3 regions of the Streptomyces sp. NPDC018610 genome follow, and region 2 is predicted to be linked to each of the others. Evidence: riboswitches for the same ligand, from Rfam matches in the RefSeq annotation. Region 2 holds a riboswitch; each other region holds the start of a gene.
The links. A riboswitch is a leader RNA that binds a small molecule or an ion and turns the genes downstream of it on or off. The one in region 2 is predicted to bind cyclic di-AMP.

Region 1: another riboswitch for cyclic di-AMP. It lies ahead of ACH5A8_RS15935 (C40 family peptidase); the one in region 2 lies ahead of ACH5A8_RS09070 (M23 family metallopeptidase).
Region 3: another riboswitch for cyclic di-AMP. It lies ahead of ACH5A8_RS33650 (M23 family metallopeptidase); the one in region 2 lies ahead of ACH5A8_RS09070 (M23 family metallopeptidase).

The regions. Positions count from the first base shown of each region.
Region 1 is NZ_JBISAL010000005.1:389,748-395,007, reverse strand. Features, by position in the region: gene ACH5A8_RS15945 (helix-turn-helix domain-containing protein) at 1-160, opposite strand, end outside; gene ACH5A8_RS15940 (ATP-binding protein) at 484-936, shown strand; gene ACH5A8_RS15935 (C40 family peptidase) at 1,089-1,562, opposite strand; cyclic di-AMP (ydaO/yuaA leader) riboswitch at 1,566-1,779, opposite strand; gene ACH5A8_RS15930 (ANTAR domain-containing protein) at 2,772-3,131, shown strand; gene ACH5A8_RS15925 (urease subunit gamma) at 3,569-3,871, shown strand; gene ACH5A8_RS15920 (urease subunit beta) at 3,883-4,194, shown strand; gene ACH5A8_RS15915 (urease subunit alpha) at 4,187-5,260, shown strand, end outside.
Region 2 is NZ_JBISAL010000002.1:865,289-870,548, reverse strand. Features, by position in the region: gene ACH5A8_RS09080 (M16 family metallopeptidase) at 1-672, shown strand, start outside; gene ACH5A8_RS09075 (M16 family metallopeptidase) at 669-2,057, shown strand; cyclic di-AMP (ydaO/yuaA leader) riboswitch at 2,278-2,441, shown strand; gene ACH5A8_RS09070 (M23 family metallopeptidase) at 2,454-3,212, shown strand; gene ACH5A8_RS09065 (GntR family transcriptional regulator) at 3,488-4,147, shown strand; gene ACH5A8_RS09060 (HPr family phosphocarrier protein) at 4,435-4,716, opposite strand; gene ACH5A8_RS09055 (GNAT family N-acetyltransferase) at 5,027-5,260, shown strand, end outside.
Region 3 is NZ_JBISAL010000019.1:15,502-20,761, reverse strand. Features, by position in the region: gene ACH5A8_RS33665 (glycosyltransferase family 39 protein) at 1-832, shown strand, start outside; gene ACH5A8_RS33660 (dihydrofolate reductase family protein) at 927-2,141, shown strand; tRNA gene ACH5A8_RS33655 (tRNA-Met) at 2,189-2,262, shown strand; cyclic di-AMP (ydaO/yuaA leader) riboswitch at 2,638-2,795, shown strand; gene ACH5A8_RS33650 (M23 family metallopeptidase) at 2,807-3,859, shown strand; gene ACH5A8_RS33645 (aldo/keto reductase) at 4,074-5,018, shown strand; gene ACH5A8_RS33640 (PrsW family intramembrane metalloprotease) at 5,121-5,260, opposite strand, start outside.

The DNA.
Region 1 (5,260 bases), on a different contig from region 2:
CCGGTTTCACGCCGCTGGTGCCGGTCTCGATCCGGCTCACCTTCGACTGGTGCCAGCCCACCAGCCGGGCCGCCTGTCCGCTGGTGAGACCCGCGCCGGCGCGCAGCGTGCGCAGTTCGGCGCCGAGCTTGCGGCGGCGCACCACGGGACCGTGCTGCATGGATACTCCTCACTCCTCCCGGGTTCGTGCGGCGGCCCGCGGCGACCCGCGCCGCGAACGGGGACGGTGTGTCCCCGCCGGGCCCGGGCGCGCCCAGCCGGGCCCGGCACGGTCGGCGCCGGGCCCGGTGCGGGCCGTGTCGCATGCGGTCGGCCGTCGCAGAGTTCACCGCTTCGGGCGACAGATATATGCATATCTCGGTGGATCGCCACCGGGACCGCCCGGGTGATGGCAGTCTGACGGCGAAGCACCAGTCCGGGACCGTACTCGAACCATCCGCTCCGTGTCGGACCGCGGCCCCGTGGGAAAGGGACGACATCGCCATGGCAGACCTTCTGGAAGCATCCGTCACTCTGCCGAGCGATCCCGCCTCGGTCTCCGCCGCCCGCGCCTATGCGGTGGGCACCCTGGCGGAGTGGGGCCTGTCCGCGGAGACGGACACCGCCGACACCGTGCGGCTCATCGTCTCCGAGCTCGCGACCAACGCCGTACAGCACACTTTCGGGCAGTCGCCGACGTTCACGGTGGCCCTCCTCCTGGAGCGCGACGAACTGCTGCGCATCGGGGTCACCGACAGTCATCCACGGTTCCCGAAACGGCTGCCGGCCGCCGTCCAGCAGGACAACGGCCGGGGCATGGTGATCATCCGGTGTCTCGCCGCGGAGTGCGGCGGACGACTGACCGTGCGGCCCACCCGGGAGGGCGGGAAGACGGTCTGCATCGAGCTCCCGTGGACGGTCGACGACCGTCCGGCACCGTGCAGGCGGGAGCCGTAGCGCGCGACGTCGCGGGCCGTGGAGCCGGCGACCCGTGAACGACACGGGGAGACGGCCCGGGAACGCGGCGGCGCCGTGACGTCGGAGAGCGACGGCGCCGCGGACCGAGGGCGGTGACGGTGTCTCACCGGCCGTCCCCGCCCCCGGGCGGGTCAGTTGACCCGCCCGTACCACACGCTTCTGGTCCAGATCTTCTGCAGCCGCACCACGTCCCCGGTCTTCGGGGCGTGCCAGATCTTGCCCCCGCCGGCGTAGATGCCGACGTGGTAGACGTACGAACCCGAGTGGAAGAACACCAGGTCACCCGCGCGGCGGCTGCCCGCGGAGATGTGACGGGTCTTGTTGTACTGCTGTTCGGCCGTGCGGGGCAGCTTCTTGCCCGCCCTCTTGAACGAGTACAGCGTGAGTCCGGAGCAGTCGAACCGCCGTGGTCCCGTGGCGCCCCACTGGTAGGGGGAGCCCTTCTTGGACGCCGCGATCTGGAGAGCCCTCGTCGCGAGGGTCGCGGCTGAGGCGTCCCCGGCGGCGCCGGGCACCACGATCGAGCCGCCCACGGCGGCGATGGTCAGGGCCGAGGCCGTGCCGGCCCGGGCCATGAACGACGGGACACGATTGAGCGCAGTCATGCGCAACCCTTCGTCAGCCGCCTGTGAAGGATGACCTGTCGGATTCGGGCTGGCGAAGTTGCCCGGCCGCGTTGCCGCGGCTTCACCCCAAGGGCGGCTCGACCCGGTCATGGCGTGACCGTTCCGGCGACCCGTCGTGCTCGGGTCCTCCACTCCTGCCGATCCACTCCCGTCGACCGGTTGTCCGGGCGGCGGCAGGACTCGGCGTCCGCCCGGACCGCCCCGCCGCTGTGGCGGGGGCTTGTCGTCAGACAGGGATCTTCACCTACGGATGTCCGAAAATCCCAACGGAACCGGAGATCTGTGTTGTTACTCACCACTCACCCGTTCGGGTGGACACTCGCTCGCTCGAACGACTGTGTCCTCTTGCGGCGACGCCCGGACCAGCACCGGAGCATCCCATTCCGCCATCCGTGCGGGCTGGTCGCGCAACCGGAAGGGCCCCGAAAAAGGGTGTGTATCTACGCCGAAAGGCGGTACGTCATTTGGTCCGTTTCGGCTCACGCCCGCGGTCACGCGCCGTGTGACCGGCACGCGTGCCGGCATGGGTGCGGCCCGGGACGCCGCTGCGGGTGCGTCAACTGGCTCTCGCGAGCGGCAGGGTGACGCGGGCGGTCGGCCGCTCGCCGCCCAGGGCCCGCAGCGCCCGCAGCGGCCTCAGCGCCCGCGCCAGGGCGGCGTGTGCGGCTCGGGCCCGCCACGGCGGTGCGTCAGCGCGAGCACGTCCCGCAGTTCCGCCGCCGTGCGGCCTGAGCGCCTGAGGGGCGCTCAGGCCGCTGTGGCCTCCCCGGCCCGGATCGCTCCGGCCGAGCAGGGCCGCCGCGGCGCGGTAACGGCCGACCGGCTCCCCTCGGCGCGGTCAGCGCCGCCGGCGGCCTCGGGACGGTTCCGAGGGCGGCTCGGCGGGGTCGAGCGGCGGCGTCGGCGGCCCACCCCGCGTCCGGGTCCGGTGTCCGCCGGTGCGGTGCCCACGCGCTCGGCGGGCCCCGTGACCGCCCGGCGGCCGGCCGGGGGACGGGGGAGAGGGGGGCGTAGCGCATCCCTCCAGGGGGACGGTACCGGCCTGCGGGGCCGTCGGAGTCGGGAACGCACAGGACGTACGCGGCCCGGCCAGGGGCTTCGGACGGCGGGCCTCCGGTCGTGCGCGCCGTCGTCCTGGAGCAAGCTGGAGGTGGAACTCCGGCCGCTCGACGACCCAGGGGATCTGCAATGGTGTTCTTCGCGATTTCCAGGCGGCACCCCCTCCAGCTGCTGTCCACCACCGATCTGGTGCTGGAGCACGAGCGGCTGCACGAGGAGATCGACCAGATGCAGCGCGCCCTGACCTCGCACGCCGTCATAGACCAGGCCATCGGCGCGGTGGTCGCCTTCGGGCGGATCCCGCCCGATGACGCCTGGCGGGTCCTGCGGGAGGTCTCCCAGCGCACCAACACGAAGGTGCGCACGGTCGCCGAGCACGTCTTGAAGTTCGCGCAGGGCGGCGCCCTGTCCGACACCGAGCTGGAGGAGCTGAGGCGGGCGCTCGGCCGGCACGCGGCGCCCTGCTCCACGAGCCGCGCGCGGTCCTGAGCGGCACCGATTCGCCCGGTGGGGCGGGCGGACGTCCGCCCGGGCGCCCGGCCGGGCCGTCGGCGCACGGCGAGCGGCGCTGACGGCCCGCGCCGGCGCCACGTCCTGACGCCCGGGCCCCCGTGAACCCGTGTCCCGCGCCCCCGTGTGGCCCCCGTGACGTCCGTGACGCGCGTGACGTGCGGCGGCGGCGCCCCGTGTGGAGCAGCGGGGTCTTTCGGTTATGGAGCAGCCCAGCTTCCGGTCATGGAACGTCCAAGGTCTGGTTAACGTCGTCGAAACTCCCGCGAACTAACCTGCAGATCCACGCCACCTGCGGTTTTTCCGTCCGGATTGCCCAAGATCGGGGAGTCCGTCCCTGTGTTAGACCTGTCCCGTCGCGGTGGCTGCGGCAACCGGGCCCGCACGGTCCGGAGCGAGGACTGTGAGGTGGGCACATGCAACTGACCCCGCACGAACAAGAGAGACTGCTCATCCATGTGGCGGCCGACGTCGCCGAGAAGCGCCGGGCCCGTGGGCTGAGGCTGAACCACCCCGAGGCGATCGCCCTCATCACGTCGCACATCCTCGAGGGCGCCCGCGACGGCCGCACCGTCGCCGAACTGATGTCCTCCGGACGCAAGGTGCTCACCCGCGACGACGTCATGGAGGGCATCCCCGAGATGATCCACGACGTCCAGGTCGAGGCCACCTTTCCCGACGGCACCAAGCTCGTGACCGTCCACGAGCCGATCGTCTGAGGGGGGCCGCGGTGATTCCCGGAGAGATCCTGTTCGACGACGGCCCGATCACGTACAACGAGGGCCGTGAGGTCACGCGGCTGACCGTGCTGAACGCCGCCGACCGTCCCGTGCAGGTCGGCTCGCACTACCACTTCGCCGAGGCCAACCCCGGTCTGGAGTTCGACCGTGCCGCCGCGCACGGCAAGCGGCTGGACATCGCCGCGGGGACCGCCGTGCGCTTCGAGCCCGGCGTCCCCGTCGACGTCGCCCTGGTCCCGATCGCCGGCGCCCGCGTCGTGCCCGGACTGCGCGGCCGGATCGGAGGCTCCCTCGATGCCTGAGATCTCGCGCCCCGCCTACGCCGACCTGTTCGGCCCCACCACCGGCGACCGCATCCGGCTCGCCGACACCGATCTGCTGATCGAGATCGAGGAGGACCGCTGCGGCGGCCCCGGGCGCGCCGGTGACGAGGCCGTCTTCGGCGGCGGCAAGGTCATCCGCGAGTCCATGGGCCAGTCGCGCGCCACCCGCGCGGACGGCGCCCCCGACACCGTGATCACCGGTGTGGTCATCGTCGATCACTGGGGGATCGTCAAGGCCGACGTCGGCATCCGCGACGGCCGGATCACCGGCATCGGCAAGGCGGGCAACCCCGACACCATGGACGGCGTCCACCCGGACCTGGTCCTCGGCCCGGAGACCGAGATCATCGCGGGCAACGGGCGGATCCTGACCGCGGGCGCCATCGACGCGCACGTCCACTTCATCTGCCCGCAGGTCGCCGACGAGGCGCTCGCCTCCGGCATCACCACCCTCGTGGGCGGCGGCACCGGACCGGCCGAGGGCTCCAAGGCGACCACCGTGACCCCCGGCCCCTGGCACCTGGCGCGGACCCTGGAGGCGCTGGAGGCCTACCCGCTCAACATCGGTCTGCTCGGCAAGGGCAACACCGTCTCGCACGAGGCCATGCTGTCCCAGATCCGCGGCGGCGCCCTCGGCCTGAAGCTGCACGAGGACTGGGGATGCACGCCCGCGGTCATCGACGCCGCGCTCACCGTCGCCGACCGGACCGGCGTCCAGGTCGCCATCCACACCGACACCCTCAACGAGGCCGGTTTCGTGGGCGACACGCTCGCCGCGATCGCCGGCCGGGGCATCCACAGCTACCACACCGAGGGCGCGGGCGGCGGCCACGCGCCGGACATCATGACCGTGGTCTCCGAGCCGAACGTGCTGCCGAGCTCCACCAACCCGACCCGGCCGTTCACCGTCAACACCGTCGAGGAACACCTCGACATGCTGATGGTGTGCCACCATCTGAACCCGGCGGTCCCCGAGGACCTGGCGTTCGCCGAGTCGCGGATCCGCCCCTCGACCATCGGCGCCGAGGACGTGCTGCACGACCTG
Region 2 (5,260 bases):
AAGCCCGAGCCGCGCGACGGCTCCCTGCCCGACGTTCTCGGCGAGCAGCTGCGCGAGGTCGTCGAGGAGGAGGTCCCGGCCCGCGCCCTGATGGCCGCCTACCGGCTGCCCCAGGACGGCACGCGCGCCGGCGACGCGGCCGACCTCGCGCTGACCGTCCTGGGCGGCGGCGAGTCCTCGCGGCTCTACAACCGCCTGGTGCGCCGCGACCGCACCGCCGTCGCGGCCGGGTTCGGCCTGCTGCGGCTGGCGGGCGCGCCCTCCCTGGGCTGGCTGGACGTGAAGGCCTCCGGCGACGTCGAGGTGCCCGTCATCGAGGCCGCCATCGACGAGGAGCTCGCCCGGTTCGCCGAGGAGGGCCCGACCGCCGAGGAGATGGAGCGCGCGCAGGCCCAGCTGGAGCGCGAGTGGCTGGACCGGCTCGGCACGGTCGCCGGCCGCGCCGACGAACTGTGCCGCTTCGCCGTCCTGTTCGGCGACCCGCAGCTCGCCCTGACCGCCGTCAAGCGCGTCCTGGAGGTGACGCCCGAGGAGGTCCAGGAGGTCGCCAAGGCCCGCCTGCGCCCCGACAACCGCGCGGTGCTCGTCTACGAGCCGACGCCCGCCGCGGCGGCCGACGCCCAGGACGCGGACGCCGCGGCCACCGACGACACCGAGGAGACGGCGAAGTGACCGACCTGGCCACCATGGACTTCCACCCCCAGCCGCAGGCGGGCGAGGCCAAGCCGTGGGCGTTCCCCGCGCCCGAGCGCGGCGCGCTCGACAACGGCCTCACCGTGCTGCGCTGCCACCGCCCAGGCCAGCAGGTCGTCGCCGTCGAGGTGCTGCTGGACGCGCCCCTGGACGCCGAGCCGGACGGCCTGGACGGCGTCGCCACGATCATGGCGCGGGCCTTCTCCGAGGGCACCGACAAGCATTCCGCCGAGGAGTTCGCCGCCGAGCTGGAGCGCGCGGGCGCCACCCTCGACGCGCACGCCGACCATCCCGGCGTCCGGCTGAGCCTGGAGGTCCCGGCCTCCCGCCTGGCCAAGGGGCTCGGTCTGCTCGCCGACGCCCTCAGGGCTCCCGCGTTCGCCGACTCCGAGGTCGAGCGGCTGGTGGGCAACCGGCTCGACGAGATCCCCCACGAGCTGGCCAATCCCTCCCGCCGCGCCGCCAAGGAGCTCTCCAAGGAGCTGTTCCCGGCCACCGCGCGCGCCTCGCGCCCGCGCCAGGGCACCGAGGAGACCGTCCGCTCCATCGACGCGGCGGCCGTGCGCGCCTTCTACGACCGGCATGTGCGGCCCGCCACGGCCACCGCCGTGGTCGTCGGCGATCTCACCGGCATCGACCTCGACGAGCTGCTGGGCGAGACCCTGGGCGCCTGGACCGGCTCGTCGGCCGAGCCGCGGCCCGTGCCGCCCGTCACCGCCGACGACAGCGGCCGCGTGGTCATCGTGGACCGCCCCGGCGCCGTCCAGACCCAGCTGCTCATCGGCCGCATCGGCCCGGACCGGCACGACCGGGTGTGGCCCGCGCAGGTGCTCGGCACCTACTGCCTGGGCGGCACCCTCACCTCCCGCCTGGACCGCGTCCTGCGCGAGGAGAAGGGTTACACCTACGGTGTGCGGGCGTTCGGCCAGGTGCTGCGCTCGGCCCCCGACGGGTCGGGCGCCGCGATGCTCGCGATCAGCGGCTCGGTCGACACGCCGAACACCGGCCCGGCCCTGGAGGACCTCTTCACGGTGCTGCGCAAGCTCGCCGCCGGCGGCCTCACCGACGCCGAGCGGGACGTCGCCGTGCAGAACCTCGTCGGCGTGGCGCCGCTCAAGTACGAGACGGCGGCGGCCGTGGCGAGCACCCTGGCCGACCAGGTCGAGCAGCACCTGCCCGACGACTACCAGGCGACGCTCTATCAGCAGCTCGCGGCGACCGGCACGGTGGAGGCCACCGCGGCCGTCGTCAACGCCTTCCCGGTGGACCGTCTGGTGACCGTGCTCGTCGGCGACGCGGCGCAGATCAAGGAGCCGGTCGAGGCCCTGGGCATCGGTCAGGTCACCGTGGTCGCCGCGGAGTAGCGGCATCCGCCGCACATCCGGGCGGCAGCGGCGCGCACGCGCGTGGGGCCCTGGTGACCGAAGCGTCACCAGGGCCCCGGCATGTCCGAATTGCGGGAGAGGCTGCCCGTCTGCCCTGTGGCCTGCGCTACAAAAACCTGGATCCGTTTGGGAATTGAAAGCAGCCCCGTCTAGCGTCGGTCCGGCTGTTCGTCGGGCAGTGCGCCGCACCCGCGGCACCGGACAGTCATCGCCGAGTCCCCGTACGGCGCGAGCCAGGGGAGCCGGGGACCCAGTCAGTCCCTGGGGTGAATCGGACGCCCGCGCGCACCGCGAGGGGGCCCGTAGGAGACCTTCCTGCTCCGAACCCGTCAGCTAACCCGGTAGGCGAGAGGGAAGGAAAGGACCCACGTCTGCATGGCGTTCACCCGCGCCACCGGGAAGCACCGCCGGCCCAGCCGCGTGCACCGCACCACCGTCCGCGCCGCGGGCGTGGCGGCCCTCACCACCACCGGCGTCATCAGCACTCTCGCCGCCGCCCCGGCGCTCGCCGCCGAGACCCCCTCTCCCGAGGACACCGGTCTCACCCCGGTCATCACCCTCGGTGACGCCGTCGCCGCGAAGATCGACGCCCAGGCCGCCGCCCAGCACCACGCGGCGCAGCAGAAGCAGGCCGAGGAGGCCGCCCGCAAGCGGGCCGCGGAACGGGCGAAGAAAGAACGCGAGGCCAAGGAGCGCGCCGCCCGCGAGGCCGAGCGCAAGCGCCTCAACACCTTCGTGCCGCCGATCTCCGGCTCCTACGTCTCCACCGGCTACAAGACCGGCGGCTCCCTGTGGTCCTCCGGCTCCCACACCGGCATCGACTTCCACGCCATGAGCGGCACCACCGTGCACGCGGTCGGCGTCGGAACCGTCGTGGAGACCGGCTGGGGCGGGGCGTACGGCAACCAGATCGTGATCCGGATGGCCGACGGCACGTACACGCAGTACGGCCACCTGTCGTCCATCGGCGTCTCGGTGGGCCAGCAGGTCGTCGCCGGGCAGCAGATCGCCCTGTCCGGCGCGACGGGCAACGTCACCGGGCCGCACCTCCACTTCGAGGCGCGCACCAGCCCGGACTACGGCTCCGACATCGACCCGGTGGCCTACCTCCGCGGGCACGGCGTGAACGTCTGACGGGCACGTCCCGAGGCCGTCGAACGTCTGACGGGCACGTCCCGAGGCCGTCGAAAGCCCACGGAACACGGAACACCAGAACCCCGCAGAGCCCCGGCCCCGAGCCGGGGCTTTCGGCGTTTCTCGGCGCCTCGGGTATTTTCCTGTCCAAAAATTGTCCATGGATCCCGGACCGCCGTCGGAAATCCCGGCGAATTGTCATAGAGTCACGGAACGGGCGTCCGGGGCGGTGGCCCGGTACGGGAATTTCGGCGGGACCCACGCGGAGGTCGGGAATGCGTGTTCCGGCGCACTCGGTGTGCACGGCGATCCGGGACGACATCGTCGCCGGTGTCCATGAGCGCGGCAGCCGGCTCACCGAGGAAGTCCTCGCCCGCCGCTACGGCGTCTCGCGCGTCCCCGTGCGCGAGGCGCTGCGCACCCTGGAGGCGGAGGGCTTCGTGGTGACGCGGCGGCACGCGGGCGCGTGCGTCGCGGAGTGGACCGGGCAGGAGGCCGCCGACCTGCTGGAGATGCGCGCCCTGCTGGAGCCGCTGTGCGCCGCCCGTGCCGCCGAGCGGCGCACCCAGGCCCACCTCAAGGTGCTGCGCGGCCTGGTCAGGCTGGGGCAGGAGCGGGCCGGGAGCGGCCTGGGCGAGGAACTGCGCGCGCTGGGGGGCTGGTTCCACGAGACGCTCGCCCAGGCCTGCGACAGCCCGGCGCTGACCTCGACGCTGACCCGGCTGCGCCACAAGATCGCCTGGATGTACGTGGTTCAGCCCCCGGCCGACCCCGTCGCGGCCTGGGCCGAGCACGGGGCGATCGTGGACGCCGTGGCGCGCCGCGACGGCGAGCGCGCGCGTGCGCTCACCGCCTCGCACACCGAGCGCACGGCCGCCGCGTACCGCGTGAGGGCTTCGCAACATGCCGTCAACATGTCGGGAGCGCGGCTTTAACGCGGACCCCGTATACAGAGAGGGATATCCGATCGAGGAGAATTCGCGCTGCCCTTTTCCGGGAGTTCTGTAATTGACTCCGTGCCTCATGCGGTCATTGCGCGGCGTTCCGCCCCGGAAACGTGCGGGCCGTGCCGGCCGAGAACGCGGAAGCCGCGCCGCCCGGAAAGGGCGGCGCGGCTTCGGTGCCAGGGGCTGTCCGAGGACTCGCCGGGTTCCTGAACCCGCAGGGGGTGTCGGGACCCGCCGGTTCGCGCGATCCGACGGATCCTCGTGCACCTGCCCGGTCAGACCGTCTCGGGGAGCTCCTCGAGACCCTCGGCGACCAGCTTGGCCAGCCGGTCGAGGGCGGCCTCCGCACCCTCGGCGTCGGAGGCCAGGACGACTTCCTCGCCGCCCTGGGCGCCGAGGCCGAGGACGGCCAGCATGGAGGCCGCGTTGACGGGCGCGCCGTCGGCCTTGGCGATCGTCACGGGGACACCGGAGGCCGTGGCGGCCCGGACGAAGATGGAGGCGGGGCGGGCGTGGAGACCCTCGGCCCAGCCGACGTTGACGCGGCGCTCAGCCATGTGATGCTGCCCTTCAGGTGTAGCAGGTTGTCTAGACCAGTTTCCCACATGTGCGGCACCGCCCCGAGCGGCGCGCGTCACGTCCGGGGCGCGGCGTCCGATCACGGCCCCCGAGCGGAGGCAGGGCCGGGGATCTCCGCCGGTTCCGACGCCTCGGGCGGGCTCCGGCGGGTCCTCCTGGGCGGTGCGTGTCTCCACAGACTGCCCCGGGCCCCTGCCGGACGCCAGGGCCCCCGGTGCGGATCATGCCGGACTCGCGGCCCGATCCGGCGTGATCCGAACGAGAGACCCTGGCCGTACCCTGGGGCCCATGCAGACCTCGTCGGACCGGCACGAGTATCCAGCCCACTGGGAAGCCGACGTGGTGCTGCGCGACGGCGGCACCGCGCGGGTCCGTCCCATCACCGCCGAGGACGCGGACCGGCTGGTCAGCTTCTACGAACAAGTGTCGGACGAATCCAAGTACTACCGCTTCTTCGCGCCCTACCCGCGCCTGTCCGCGAAGGACGTCCACCGCTTCACCCACCACGACTTCGTCGACCGG
Region 3 (5,260 bases), on a different contig from region 2:
CCTGCTGGTCTCCGTCATCGCGTCGTTCGCCGCCGCCCTCGGGATCTACGCGCTCACCGAGCGGTTCGGCGGCCGGCGGGCCGGGCTCGCCGCGGCCGGGCTGTGGGCGGTGTGGCCCGGTTCCGGCGTGGAGTGGGCCGTCTACTCCGACTCGCTCTACGTCGCCCTCGCCGTCTGGGCCTGCCACGCCGTCCTGACCCGTCGCTGGCTCACCGCCGGGCTGCTCACCTGTCTCGCCGGGCTCAACCGTCCCACCGCCGCCGCGCTGATCGCCGCCCTCGCCGTGGCCGGGCTGCTCGCGCTGTACCGGCGCGAGGACGGCGCACGCCCGCTGGCCGCGCTGATCGTCGCACCGCTCGGCCTGGTCGGCTACGTCGGCTGGGTGGGCCACCGCATGGGCGACTACAGCGGCTATTTCAAGCTGCAGAGCGGCGCCTGGGCCCACTCGTTCGACTACGGCAAGCACACGCTGCACGTGCTCACCGCGCTCCCGGTGGGCCACTACGACTACATCTTCGCGTACCCCTTCGAGGACCAGATCGGCGTCGCCGTCGTCCTGCTGGCACTCGCGCTGCTCCTGCTGCTGATCCGGCTGCGCCCGCCGGCCGCCCTGGTGGTCTACACGGTCCTGACCATGGCGCTGGTCCTCGGCAGCCAGCAGATCTTCGGCAACGTCTCGCGCTATCTGCTGCCCGCCTTCCCCCTCTTCCTCCCCCTCGCCCTGGCCCTGCGCCGGCTCAGTACGCCCCTGCTGCTCACCCTGCTCGGCATCGCGGCGCTTGCCTCCGGCTCGTACGCGGGCTACGCCCTCTTCGAGCTCGGCATCCCGTGACCACGGGCGCCGCGGGTCCTCCGCCAGACTGGGACCACGTCCCGGCCGTCCGGCCCCGGCCGCCCACCGTCCCGCTTCCCTGGAGATCGCGTCGATGCCCCTCCCGTACGTCCTGCTGTCCGCCGCCGTCTCCCTCGACGGCTACCTGGACGACACCGGCCCGGACCGCCTCCTGCTGTCCGGTCCCGCCGACTTCGACCGGGTCGACGAGGTACGGGCGTCCGTGGACGCGATCCTCGTCGGGGCCGGCACCCTGCGCGCCGACAACCCGCGGTTGCTGGTCAACTCGACCGAGCGGCGCGCCGCCCGGGCCGCCGCCGGGCGGCCGGAGTATCCGCTGAAGGTCACGGTCAGCGCGTCCGGCGAGCTGGACCCGGGGGCGCGTTTCTGGCACACGGGCGGCGCGAAGGCCGTCTACACCACCGACGAGGGCGCCCGGCGGCTGCGGGCCTCCGGCGTCGCCTCCGAGGACGTCCAGGTGGTCGCGCTGGGCGCCGAGCTCGACTGGCGCGGGCTGCTCGAGCACCTGCATGACGTGCTCGGCGTGCGCCGGCTCATGGTCGAGGGCGGCGGCACGATCCACACGCAGCTGCTCCAGCTCCAGCTGGTCGACGAGGTGCAGCTCGTGCTCGCCCCGCTCTTCGTGGGCGACCCCGCGGCGCCGCGGCTGTTCGGCCCGGGGCGGTACCAGGGCGGGCGGCTGCGGCTGGTGGAGACCCGGGCGATCGAGGACGTGGTGCTCATGCGGTACGAACCCACCGCCCCCGGCACGGGGGGCCGGGCCGTGCCCGCGGACCGGCACTGGCTGCGGACCGCCTGCGAGCTGGCGCTGCTGTGCCCGCCCTCGGCGACCGCGTTCAGCGTGGGCGCGGTGGTGGTGGCCGCCGACGGCACCGAGCTCGCGCGGGGCCACTCGCGGGAGGGCGGCGACCCGGTCGTGCACGCGGAGGAGGCGGCGCTCGCCAAGATCGACCCGGCGGACCCGCGGCTCGCCCGGGCCACGGTGTACAGCAGCCTGGAGCCGTGCGCCCGACGCGCCTCCCGGCCGCGCCCGTGCGCCCGGCGGATTCTGGACGCGGGAGTGCGGCGGGTGGTCACCGCCTGGCGGGAGCCGGACACGTTCGTCGAGGCGGCGGACGGGGCCGGGATCCTGGCGGGCGGCGGCGCGCGGGTCGTCGTCCTGCCGGAGCTGGAGACGGCGGCCAAGGAGCCGAACCGGCACCTGGAGGCGGGGGCCAGGGAACCGGACCGGCACCTGGAGGCGGGGGCCCAGGAGTCGGACCGGCATCCGGAGGCGGGGCGCGAGTGAACTCGTGTGCAACCTGCCCCGAACATGGGATACACTGGTTTCACCGACGCGGGGTGGAGCAGCTCGGTAGCTCGCTGGGCTCATAACCCAGAGGTCGCAGGTTCAAATCCTGTCCCCGCTACTGAAGACTCAGGGCCGGAATCCGATCAACGGATTCCGGCCCTGAGTGTTTTCCCGCCCCCTGGTCGACGATCGACGGTCGTCGACCGGCGGCCGGCGCCAGTCCCTGATCGATGTCACGTCACGTGAGCGGCCGACCTCCGTCCGCATAACAACTGACACACCATCAGCCCTGGCTTCAGGGCGTCCCGGGCCGTCAGGAGCGGCCGACTGGCCTGATCCTTTGTCAACTCGCCCGAGTTTCCTCCGCGCCGGTCGATATGTCTTGGCCAAAAAGGTTTAATGATCAAGCCATACGGCTTGGAATCAAACGCTCGCGTCTATTAACGTTCGATAACGCAGCGCGGTCGTCCCAGCCGTCACAGAGGCGGCTCCGTGCGCGCACGCGCCGAATCCCGCGAGGGAACCGGGGAACCACCAACTTGGGGTGAATCGCACGTCGTCCGCCGTGTCGCCACGGCCGGTTGACGCGCGTAGGAGACCTTCCCGTTCCGAACCCGTCAGCTAACCCGGTAGGCGACGCGGAAGGAAAGGAGCACGCCCGCGTGGCGTCCAACCGGCCTGCCTCTGAAGCCCCGTTCATGCCGAGCCAGCGCACCGAGTCCTTCGGCTACGGCGAGCGGCGCACCGACGAGGGCCCCTGGGAGGAGTGGAACCCCACCGAGGATTCCGTCCGTCCCGTACGCGGCCGGCATCGCGTCGCCAAGCAGCGCGGCGGCGGACTCGCGCGCAGCTCCACCGTGCTCGGCGTCGGCGTGATCGCCGCGGTCGGCGCGGGCGGCATGGCCAGTGCCAACACCGGCAAGCCGCCGGTCTCCATCTCGCTGCCCGACCTGCCCTCCGTGGAGCACCTGCCCTCCGTCGGCTCGCTCTTCGACGACTCGGCCCAGGAGACCCACCAGGGCTCGGCGACCGCGCTCAGCGACGTCGCCACGGCCGCCCCCGAGGCGGTGCACGACACCGCCGACGCGGGCGAGGCGCTGCGCAACCGCATCATGGCCCAGGCCGAGCAGCAGCAGTCCCAGGTCGAGGCGAAGGCCCGGGCCGCCACCGAGGCCGCCGCCGTGAAGAAGGCGCAGGCGGACGCCGCCGAGGCGAAGAAGGAGGCCGAGGCCAAGGCCGCCGCCGCGAAGAAGAAGGCGGACGAGGAGGCCAAGAAGAAGGCCGAGGAGGCGCGACTGGCCGAGCTGGCCAAGCAGTACACGCTGCCGACCTCCTCCTACACGATCACCTCCACCTTCGGCCAGGCCGGTTCCATGTGGTCCTCCGGCTACCACACGGGCCTCGACTTCGCCGCGCCCACCGGCACCCTGATCAAGGCGATCCACAGCGGCACCATCACGGAGGCCGGCTGGGCCGGCGCCTACGGCTATCGCACGATCCTCACCCTCGACGACGGCACCGAGCTGTGGTTCTGCCACCAGTCGTCGATCAGCGTCTCGGCCGGCCAGAAGGTCAGCACCGGAGAGGTCATAGGCCGGGTCGGCGCCACCGGCAACGTCACCGGGCCCCACCTGCACCTGGAGGTGCACCCGGACGGGCAGCCCACCGGCATCGACCCGATGGCGTGGCTGAACGGCAAGGGCCTCACCCCCTGACCCGCCTCCGCGCCGCGGCCTCGCCGTCCGCTCCTGACCCGTCCGCGCCGCGCCCGGCCGGCCCCCCTGGCCCGTCTCCGCGCCGCGGCCCGGCCGACCCGCCCCTGGCCGGCGCCCGTGCGACGGCCTCGCCCGCCCGTGTTTGCGTGATCTTTGCGCCCTGATCCGGCGGGGCACGGAATGGCCCGCTCGCGCGTGACCGTTGATGTCCTACATGACTTCTCTCCGCAAGCTCGGCCAGTCCGATCTCGAGGTCTTCCCGCTCGCCCTGGGCGGCAACGTCTTCGGCTGGACCGCCGACCAGCAGCAGTCCTTCGCCGTCCTCGACGCGTACGCGGAGGCCGGCGGCAACTTCGTCGACACCGCCGACTCCTACTCCGCGTGGATCGAGGGCAACCACGGCGGCGAGTCCGAGACGATCATCGGCCGGTGGATCGCGGAGCGCGGCAACCGCTCCGACGTCGTGATCGCCACCAAGGTCAGCCAGCACCCCGACTACCAGGGGCTGTCCGCCGCCAACATCAAGGCGGCGGCCGACGCCTCCCTCGAGCGTCTGGGCACCGACCACATCGACCTGTACTACACCCACTTCGACAAGCCGGAGGTGCCCGTCGAGGAGATCATCGGCGCGCTCGACGAGCTGGTGAAGGCGGGCAAGGTGCGGCACATCGCCGCCTCCAACATCTCCGCCGAGCGCCTGAAGGCGTCCCTGGAGTTCTCCGAGCGCGAGGGCCTGGCCCGGTACGTGGCGCTGCAGCCGCACTACAACCTCGTCTCGCGCGACACCTACGAGGGCGAGCTGCAGAACCTCGCCGAGCGCACCGGCCTGTCCGCGGTGCCGTACTTCTCGCTGGCCTCCGGCTTCCTGACCGGCAAGTACCGGCCCGGGGCCACGGTCGACAGCGCGCGGGCCGAGGGCGCCGCCAAGCACCTGGCCACCGAGCGCGGCCAGAAGGTGCTCGCCGCCCTCGACGAGGTCGCCCGGGCCCATGACGCGGAGGCCGCCACGGTGGCCCTGGCCTGGCTCGCGGCCCAGCCGACGGTGACCGCCCCGATCGCCTCGGCGCGGACCGTGGAGCAGCTGCCGGCCCTGCTCGGCGTCGCGGACCTGAGGCTGACCGAGGACGACCTCACGAAGCTGACCGAGGCCTCCGCCTGAGCCCGGCGGTCCCGGTCGCACGCGTCGCGACCGTACACGTCATGGCCGTACGCGTCGCGGCCGTGGCCGCGGCAGCCAGCCACCACGGTCACGCCGGGGGCGCTACGACCGTGCCCGGTACGGGTCGTAGGCGGGATACGGCGCGGCCGACGGCCCGTGGGCGCCCTGGACGCCGTGGGAGCCGTGGGGACCGGACGACCCGTAGGTCCCGTAGCCCTGGGGATGCCCGTAGGCCCCGTAGC